Heliomicrobium gestii: one gene and its partners. The protein of the gene in region 2 interacts with the protein of the main gene of each other region in a pairwise test. Links are inferred from orthologs where the notes say so. Each region holds a gene or a part of one and is shown on either strand. Other genes may lie near its edges.

The links.
Region 1: the proteins of GTO89_RS07350 (region 2) and dnaA interact in binary tests that used the Bacillus subtilis proteins (3 or more experiments, as listed by UniProt). The link is inferred for Heliomicrobium gestii from one-to-one orthologs.
Region 3: the proteins of GTO89_RS07350 (region 2) and dnaN interact in binary tests that used the Bacillus subtilis proteins (3 or more experiments, as listed by UniProt). The link is inferred for Heliomicrobium gestii from one-to-one orthologs.

Annotation. Positions count from the first base shown.
Region 1 is NZ_WXEX01000013.1:32,672-35,542, forward strand. It holds dnaA (chromosomal replication initiator protein DnaA), read right to left. Parts: upstream 2,167-2,871; coding sequence 835-2,166; downstream 1-834. Other genes in the region: dnaN (DNA polymerase III subunit beta), read right to left, coding at 1-673; rpmH (50S ribosomal protein L34), read left to right, coding at 2,687-2,821; rnpA (ribonuclease P protein component), read left to right, coding at 2,866-2,871. UniProt on the Bacillus subtilis protein: Plays an essential role in the initiation and regulation of chromosomal replication. ATP-DnaA binds to the origin of replication (oriC) to initiate formation of the DNA replication initiation complex once per cell cycle.
Region 2 is NZ_WXEX01000005.1:138,042-141,164, forward strand. What follows is about bases 56-2,943. They hold GTO89_RS07350 (initiation-control protein YabA), read right to left. Parts: upstream 1,713-2,943; coding sequence 1,398-1,712; downstream 56-1,397. Other genes in these bases: GTO89_RS07340 (AbrB/MazE/SpoVT family DNA-binding domain-containing protein), read left to right, coding at 56-269; rsmI (16S rRNA (cytidine(1402)-2'-O)-methyltransferase), read right to left, coding at 371-1,387; GTO89_RS07355 (PSP1 domain-containing protein), read right to left, coding at 1,755-2,456; holB (DNA polymerase III subunit delta'), read right to left, coding at 2,507-2,943. In the rest of the region: more of GTO89_RS07340, read left to right, coding at 21-55; more of holB, read right to left, coding at 2,944-3,123. UniProt on the Bacillus subtilis protein: Involved in control of chromosome replication initiation. Inhibits the cooperative binding of DnaA to the oriC region. Thus negatively regulating initiation of chromosome replication.
Region 3 is NZ_WXEX01000013.1:31,052-34,143, forward strand. What follows is about bases 236-3,092. They hold dnaN (DNA polymerase III subunit beta), read right to left. Parts: upstream 2,294-3,092; coding sequence 1,178-2,293; downstream 236-1,177. Other genes in these bases: recF (DNA replication/repair protein RecF), read right to left, coding at 236-1,099; dnaA (chromosomal replication initiator protein DnaA), read right to left, coding at 2,455-3,092. Also shown: more of recF, read right to left, coding at 1-235. UniProt on the Bacillus subtilis protein: Confers DNA tethering and processivity to DNA polymerases and other proteins. Acts as a clamp, forming a ring around DNA (a reaction catalyzed by the clamp-loading complex) which diffuses in an ATP-independent manner freely and bidirectionally along dsDNA.

The DNA of each region.
Region 1 (2,871 bases), on a different replicon or contig from region 2:
CCTGGGAGCGGGTGAGGGTGATCTGCAGCGGCCCTTCCTCATCGGGCAGCAAGCGGGCCACATCGGAGAGGGTTTTTCCGTGGAGAATCACCTGACGGGGCTGGTTGACGTTCATCTCCACCGCCGTACCTGACAGCAGGGCCAAACGGTGTGTATCTGTGGCCACCCACCGGATTTCCTCCGGTTGAATATCCCAGAGCACCCCCGTAAACCAGGGGCGGGATTCGTCGGTTGACGCGGCAAAAGCGACGAGTCGCGTCATCTCTTTAAACTGCCCTTGGTTGACCGTCAACCGATCGCCATCGAGGATCGCCGGCAACAGCGGAAATTCCTGTGGATTCATCGTATTTAAGGTCAATTCCGAGCCATGATAGCGGACCTTCAGGGCCGGATTATCGTCATTGACAAAAAAGGTGATCGGACCTTCCGGCAACCGGCGGGCCATCTCGTTAAAGATGCGCGCGTTGACAACAGTGCTGCCGGTCCGGATCGTGCGAACAGGGATGGTGTATTCAATGCCCAGTTCCGTATCGGTAGCGACAAGACGCAGCGTCTCATCGTGGGCCTCCATGTAGATGCCGCTCAACACCGGCGTTGTCGCTTTGGAAGATACGGCGCGCGATACAGCGTTGACCGCCTCCAACAGCTCAGCCCGGGAACAGGAAAACTCCATGCTGTGGAAACCTCCTTGGTTTGGCGCCTTTTTTCCCTTTTTATATACCGTAGTCATAGTAAGGGGGCGGGATATGTGGAAAAGTGGGGGAACATCACGATTTTCCTTTGTTCAGGGTGTGGATAACTCTGGGGATAAGTGGGTAACTCCGGGGATAACTTTTAAGCTCTCTGGATTTTTTCTTTTAAAAGTTGAATGGTCATTTCCAGTTGGGGATCCTTTTCGATATCTTTTGTAATTTTTTCATGGGCATGAATGACGGTGGTATGATCGCGCCCGCCAAACTCTTCGCCAATCTTCGGGAGCGACACGTCGATCATCTCCCGGGAGAGGTACATGGCGATCTGCCGCGGGAAGGCCACATCGCGGGTGCGCTTTTTCGCCTTAAAATCTTCAACACGCATATTGAAATGCTCGGCCACGACATTTTGAATGAGGGCGATGTTGATCACCTTTGCCCGATGGGAGGGGATGATGCTCTTCAGCGCTTCTTCGGCCACATCGGAGGTCAGCGATTTGCCGCTCAGGGAGGCAAAGGCGATGACCCGGTTGAGGGCGCCTTCCAGTTCGCGGATGTTGGACTGAATGATATTGGCGATAAAGACCATGACCTCGTTGGGGACATCCAGGTTCTCCAAGATCGCCTTTTTGCGCAGGATGGCGATCCGCGTTTCCAGGTCGGGCGGGTTGATGTCCGTGATCAAGCCCCACTCAAAGCGGCTGCGCAGGCGGTCTTCCAAGGTGGGGATCTCTTTCGGCGGCCGGTCGGAGGAGATGATGATCTGCTTGCTCGACTCATGGAGCGCATTGAAGGTGTGGAAAAACTCTTCCTGGGTTCGTTCTTTGCCCGCCAGGAATTGAATATCATCGATCAAGAGTACGTCGATGTTGCGGTAGCGATTGCGAAAATCGACGGTCTTGTCGTCGCGGATGGCGTTGATCAATTCATTGGTGAATTTTTCGGAGGAGACGTAGACAACTCGGGATTGGGGCCGTTGATCGATGACAAAATGGCCGATCGCCTGCATCAGGTGGGTTTTCCCCAATCCGACGCCCCCATAAACGAAGAGGGGGTTGTAGGCTTTGGCCGGCGCTTCGGCGACGGCCAGGGCGGCCGCATGGGCAAAGCGGTTCGAGTTGCCCACCACAAAGGTGTCAAAGGTGTATTTGGGATTCAAAAGCGGAGGGCTGCTTTCTTCCACCGGCGCGCTTCGGCGCGCCGGTTCGGAACGGCGGTTATCCGGGCCGGGTGTGAAAAAGCGGACTTCCACCGACTCGCCGAGAACGACGGAGAGCGCGTTTTTTACCAAGGTGGCGTAGCGGTTTTCCAGCCAGTCGCGCGCCAGGTCATTGGGCACGCCGATATGGGCCTCTCCGTTTTGCATTGTCACCAACTGCGTGTTCTTCAACCATGTGTCAAAACTGGCCGGTTTCAGTTCTTGTTTCAATATCTCCAATGATTGTTGCCATAGACCGGCAAACTGTGAAGTCATCACAGGCTACCCCCAGTTTGAACGTTTTCCCGAGCGGGGATACGGTTATCCCCCATTTTGGCTCCGATATTCACTGCTGTGGAAAAGATGCGTATATATGTAGAAACGCGGACAACATCCGCGGTTGTCCACAAGATCGGCTGTTGTGGACGCTTTTTTTTGGGGAAAAGATGAGATAGGGCGAAAAAAATCCTTCGCCGTCGTCGAAGGTGTTGATGAAATGCGATTTGACGCGTAAATTATCCACAGTCTGTGGAACACTCTTGGGATAAAAATTAGACTTTCCGAGTTATCCACCTGTGGATAATATTCATCCCCAATTGTAACCTGCGTCGAAGTTATCCACAAGGGGATAACCCGAAAAAATGACGCCTGTCCCGATCATGTTCTTTTTCTTGACTTTCCTTGCGCTGATCCCTATAATGTAGATGTTTGTTCTTGCGAGCCGCCAGGATACGTGGCTTATTGTCTTCGCGGATAGATTCAGCAAATCTGGGCAAAAATAAGGGAGGTGTAGACATTGAAGCGCACCTATCAGCCGAAAAATCGGAAGCATAAACGCGTTCACGGTTTCTTGAGCCGGATGAGCACGCCGAACGGACGCAACGTCCTGAAGCGTCGTCGTGCAAAAGGAAGAAAACAACTCAGTGCTTAAGGCCGCTTCGGGGGCCTTCTTTTGTTTTCCGGGGGGGATCGCGGATGCTG
Region 2 (3,123 bases):
AGAAGGGAGGGCATTTTTCGATGAAATCTACGGGCATTGTACGGAAGGTTGACGAACTGGGACGCGTCGTTATCCCGATTGAACTGCGCAGAACCCTGGGCATCGATGAAAAGGACGCGCTGGAAATCTACGTCGACCACGAGAAGATCATCCTCAAAAAGTACGAGCCGGCCTGCGTCTTCTGTGGCAGCGCTGTTGATGTTCAAAACTTCCGCGGCAAGATTGTTTGCCGGGAGTGCGCTGTTTCGATGGCGCAAAACGCCGGCTGATCATGGGATTGGTTTGATTGGCTACATAATACCATTATTTCCAGCCAATCAAAAGGTCATGTTCTCGCAATAGGACGGGATGGGTTTTCACCCATCCCGTTTTATTCGTTTTCGGGCGCTTCCTCCCCGTCCGGGTCGAGCAATCGAAGCCGGTAGGCCTCCCGTCGCGATAGGCCCAGTTCCTGGGCGGCCGTCTTGAGGGCGGCTTTGCTGTCCATGCCCTGCCCTTCCAGCCGCTCCAACCGTCGCCGGAGCAAGGCGGCTCGCTCGCCCTCGCTCTCGGGAAGGGCAGCCATGCCATAGAGGCCGCCATCGGCTTCGTTCCAAAAGCCGCCGGCGCTTTCTCCAGGTTGATCGATGTCACCGCTGGCCGCAGGCGATGCGAGGCCCCCTTCCCTCGACGAGGGGGCGCGCCCGGCGACGACAAGGGTGCATTCGCCGCGGACCCCCTCCCGAACCGATTCGACCAGTTCGGTCAAGGAACCCCGGCGCACCTCTTCAAACTTTTTCGTCAGCTCTCGCACCAGGGCGGCGGGTCGCTCCGGTCCGAGGGCGTCACGGAGGCTTTCCAAGGTCTCCCGCAGGCGATGGGGCGACTCGTAGAGGATGATCGTTCGATCCTCAAAAGCGAGCCGGCGGAGCCGTTCGCGAAACTCTTTTTTCAGCCGGGGCAAAAAACCCTCAAAGACAAAGCGGCCTGTGGGCAGACCTGACAGCACGAGCGCCGTCAGCGACGCCGACGGTCCCGGCAGGACCTCCAAGGGCAGCCCGCGCGCAACGCACTCCCGGACGATGTCTTCGCCGGGATCGGAGATGCCCGGCAGCCCGGCGTCGGAGACGAGGGCCACTGTGGCGCCGGCGGCCACCTGGTCGAGGATGACCGCGCCCTTGTGACGACGGTTGTGTTCATGGTAGGACGTGAGGGGCACATGGATGTCAAAGGCGCTGAGCAGTTTGCGGGTGTGACGGGTGTCTTCAGCGGCGATCAAGTCGGCTTCCTGCAAGGCTTTGAGCGCCCGCAGGGTGATGTCGTCCAAATTGCCGATCGGTGTGGCGCAGAGGATCAGTTTACCTGGACCCGAAGGCTTGTCTGTGGCGCCGTCATCATGGTCGTTCATCAAGGGGGCCTCATTCCTTATGGAGAAAGTTCACGCAGAAGAGACAATCGTCTCCCCGGCGGGGTTGGCCGAAGTTGACATGGCAGATATGAAAGCCCTCTTTGTAGAGGCGGCTCAGGTTTTCATAGCCCTCGCCCTGCAGTTGGCGCACATTGTCGTTGATCCGGCCCACCGCTTCGGGCGTCATGTTGGCCCGCTCCGCCCGCAGGCGGTCGTTCTCCTCTTCGAGGGTATAGATCTCCATCTTCAGGGCTTCGATCTCGGTCAGCATCTCCCGCAGTTGTTCTTCCAACGCGATCAGCCTGGCCGTCAGTTCTTTGTTCATCTGATCCACCTCCGCTTCAAGAGGGGCCTGCGCCTTGGTCGCTCACTGGACTTCCGGCCCGGGCATTTCGGGCGGTTTTTCCCTGCGTCTTCCCATTTCCTTGCGCTCGTAGCAGTCGTTTTCGAATTTGAGGCAGCACATCAACCGTCCGCAGATGCCGGAGATCTTCGTCGGATTCAGCGACAGGTTCTGGTCCTTCGCCATGCGGATCGATACAGGCTCAAAATCGCCCAAGAAGGAGGCGCAGCAGAGCACACGGCCGCAACAGCCGATGCCGCCGATCATCTTCGCCTCATCGCGGACGCCGATCTGGCGCAGTTCAATGCGAGTGCGGAAGACAGAGGCCAGGTCCTTGACGAGTTCCCGGAAATCGACGCGGCCATCGGCGGTAAAGTAGAAGATGATCTTGGAGGAGTCAAAGGTGTACTCCACATCGACGAGCTTCATGGGCAACTGGTGGGCGTTGATCTTTTTCTGGCAGATCTCATAGGCGGAGGTCTCCCTGGCGCGGTTTTCCTCCACCTGCTTGATGTCTTCCGGCGTGGCCACGCGCAACACCTTTTTCAAGGGGTTGACCAGGCTCTCTTCCGAAACCTCCCGAGGGGAGATGACGATCTCGCCAAACTCAATGCCGCGCGCCGTCTCGACGATCACCTTTTCCTGCAGCGGGAGATTCAGGTCGTCCGGGTCAAAGTAATACACTTTCCCGGTTTTCTTAAATCGGACACCGACAATTTTGACCAAGGACCCTTCCTCCTCAAGGTTTGGGCCGGATCGTCCGGCCTCGGATACTCTTATCTTCGGGCTGCAGTCGAGGGCGTCAGGGACTCGCCCCGGGCCAGATCGCGCAGCTTGAGCAGCGTGTCCTCCACCAGCAGGCGCGCGCTGGCGTTTGTGTCCAACAGGCGGCGCGCCGCCATCACCATATCCAAGGCGTTCAACAACACCGGCAAGGGCCAGCCGTGGGCGTCGCCGGCGATGTCGCCGTTGATGACCGGCACCTCGGCGCCGCCGGCGCCGGCGATCAGCAGCCGATCGCGCAGCAGGAGCGCCAGGTAATCGAAAAACTCGGCGATGCCTTCCTTATCCTTGTCCCATTCCTCGGCGACCTGAAAGATGCGGCTGTCGCCGGTCTGGACCAGACTGTCCAGCAGTTGGCGGGCCTTTTCCCGGCCTGCCGGCAGGCCCTCGGCCGCCAGTTTGGCCGCCCGGTCCCAGCGCCCGTCAGCCAGCAGCGTCAACAACGGCACATGGCCGGCGGGTACGCCCTTTTGCTGCAGGAAGCGCGCGATCTCGCCGCTCGGCGCCGGTTGAAAGTGGACAGGCAGGCAACGCGACCGGATCGTCGGCAAGATGCCGTGACCGCGATCGGTGATCAGGATGAACACGGTCGGCCCCGGCGGCTCTTCCA
Region 3 (3,092 bases), on a different replicon or contig from region 2:
GCTGTCCCGCTTGAATGCGGAAGATGCCGGCCCGGCCCAATTGCTCCGGCAAAAAGGCGTGCAAATGGGTGGTGGTAATAAACACCTGGATATGTTTGCTTTCCAATTCGGCCAGCAGCTGCTGCCGGCGATCGGGATCGAGTTCGCTCATCACGTCATCGAGCAAGACCAGGGGGTACTCCCCCTTGATCTGGTGGATATAGGCGATTTCCGCCAGTTTCAACGACAAGGCGATGGAGCGCTGCTGGCCCTGAGAGCCGTAGGTCCGGGCATCCCGTCCGTTGAGAAACAGTTGCAGATCGTCGCGGTGCGGCCCCGTCAATGTGGACTGCCGGGCGATCTCCTCGGCGCGCCGATCCTTCAGGGCAGCGCGATAGACCTCCAGCCATCGAAGGCGATCCTCGGGCAACGGAAAGGAAGAGCGGTAGGTAAGTTCCAGTTGTTCCCTGTCGCGACTGAGACCGCGGTAAATCTGCCGGGCATAGGGGGCGATGCGGGCCAACCCGTCGAGCCGGCGGCCCAGCAGTTCCACCGCCAACGGCGCCAGTTGATCATCCCACAGTTCCAGCTCGGCCGCTGTGACCGCCCCCTCCCGGAACCGCCGCAGCAGGTTGTTGCGCTGGGTGACCACCCGGGCATAGCGGGACAAGACATCGCCATAGGCCGGCGACGCCTGGGACAGTTCCCGGTCGAGAAAGCGCCGCCGCTGGGCTGGCGATCCCTTGACCAGGGACAAATCTTCCGGGGAAAACACCACCGTATTCAGGGTTTCCGACAATTCGGCGATGCGACGCAGCTTGCGGCCGTTGACCTTGGCCAGCTTTCGCCGTTCGCCGCCAAAAGCGAGTTCAAGGGCGACGCTTTGCCCGTCCGATCGCACCGTCGCCTTGATCCGGTAATACTCTTCCTGCCATTGAACCATCTCGGCATCCCGGGCGTCACGATGGGAGCCGCCGCCGCTGAGGAGGGCGATCGACTCGAGGAGGTTGGTCTTGCCCTGGCCGTTGGCGCCGACGAAGATGTTCACTCCAGGCGTAAAGTTGATCTGCAGTCCCTGGTAATTGCGAAAGTGGGCCAACTCGATCGCTTGGATTTCCATGCGCCACGCCCTGATTCATCTCAAACTTTAGAGGTATAATTTTTCTTTTTCACCAAAAAAAGCAATCTAGTCCGCTTGTTAAATCGTCCGAACAGGCACGATCAGGTAGAGGTAGCGCTCGTCGCCGAGCGGCTTTATCAAGCCCGGCGCCAGCGTCCCCGAGAGGTCAAGGCGCACCTGTTCCGTATCGATGACCTTCAGCACATCCTGGAGATACCGGAAGTTGAAGGCAATGGGGATTGGATCGCCATTGATATCCACAAAGACCTCTTCATAGATATGCCCCACCTCGGGCGAGTTGGACCGAATGGTCAACAGGTTTCCCTCTGCCGACAATTTGATGATGTTCGACCCTTCTTTGCCGATGGAGGCCAGGGAGGCCCGGTCTACGGCTTCCGCCAAGGATTTGACAGGGATCGTCAGGCGCGTCTTGTGTTCCCTGGGGATGACCTGTTGATATTTCGGGTACTGGCCTTCAATGATCCGCAGGATGACCCGCAGGCGATCCGTTTCCAGGAGCGCCTGGGAGCGGGTGAGGGTGATCTGCAGCGGCCCTTCCTCATCGGGCAGCAAGCGGGCCACATCGGAGAGGGTTTTTCCGTGGAGAATCACCTGACGGGGCTGGTTGACGTTCATCTCCACCGCCGTACCTGACAGCAGGGCCAAACGGTGTGTATCTGTGGCCACCCACCGGATTTCCTCCGGTTGAATATCCCAGAGCACCCCCGTAAACCAGGGGCGGGATTCGTCGGTTGACGCGGCAAAAGCGACGAGTCGCGTCATCTCTTTAAACTGCCCTTGGTTGACCGTCAACCGATCGCCATCGAGGATCGCCGGCAACAGCGGAAATTCCTGTGGATTCATCGTATTTAAGGTCAATTCCGAGCCATGATAGCGGACCTTCAGGGCCGGATTATCGTCATTGACAAAAAAGGTGATCGGACCTTCCGGCAACCGGCGGGCCATCTCGTTAAAGATGCGCGCGTTGACAACAGTGCTGCCGGTCCGGATCGTGCGAACAGGGATGGTGTATTCAATGCCCAGTTCCGTATCGGTAGCGACAAGACGCAGCGTCTCATCGTGGGCCTCCATGTAGATGCCGCTCAACACCGGCGTTGTCGCTTTGGAAGATACGGCGCGCGATACAGCGTTGACCGCCTCCAACAGCTCAGCCCGGGAACAGGAAAACTCCATGCTGTGGAAACCTCCTTGGTTTGGCGCCTTTTTTCCCTTTTTATATACCGTAGTCATAGTAAGGGGGCGGGATATGTGGAAAAGTGGGGGAACATCACGATTTTCCTTTGTTCAGGGTGTGGATAACTCTGGGGATAAGTGGGTAACTCCGGGGATAACTTTTAAGCTCTCTGGATTTTTTCTTTTAAAAGTTGAATGGTCATTTCCAGTTGGGGATCCTTTTCGATATCTTTTGTAATTTTTTCATGGGCATGAATGACGGTGGTATGATCGCGCCCGCCAAACTCTTCGCCAATCTTCGGGAGCGACACGTCGATCATCTCCCGGGAGAGGTACATGGCGATCTGCCGCGGGAAGGCCACATCGCGGGTGCGCTTTTTCGCCTTAAAATCTTCAACACGCATATTGAAATGCTCGGCCACGACATTTTGAATGAGGGCGATGTTGATCACCTTTGCCCGATGGGAGGGGATGATGCTCTTCAGCGCTTCTTCGGCCACATCGGAGGTCAGCGATTTGCCGCTCAGGGAGGCAAAGGCGATGACCCGGTTGAGGGCGCCTTCCAGTTCGCGGATGTTGGACTGAATGATATTGGCGATAAAGACCATGACCTCGTTGGGGACATCCAGGTTCTCCAAGATCGCCTTTTTGCGCAGGATGGCGATCCGCGTTTCCAGGTCGGGCGGGTTGATGTCCGTGATCAAGCCCCACTCAAAGCGGCTGCGCAGGCGGTCTTCCAAGGTGGGGATCTCTTTCGGCGGCCGGTCGGAGGAGATGATGATCTGCTTGCTCGACTCAT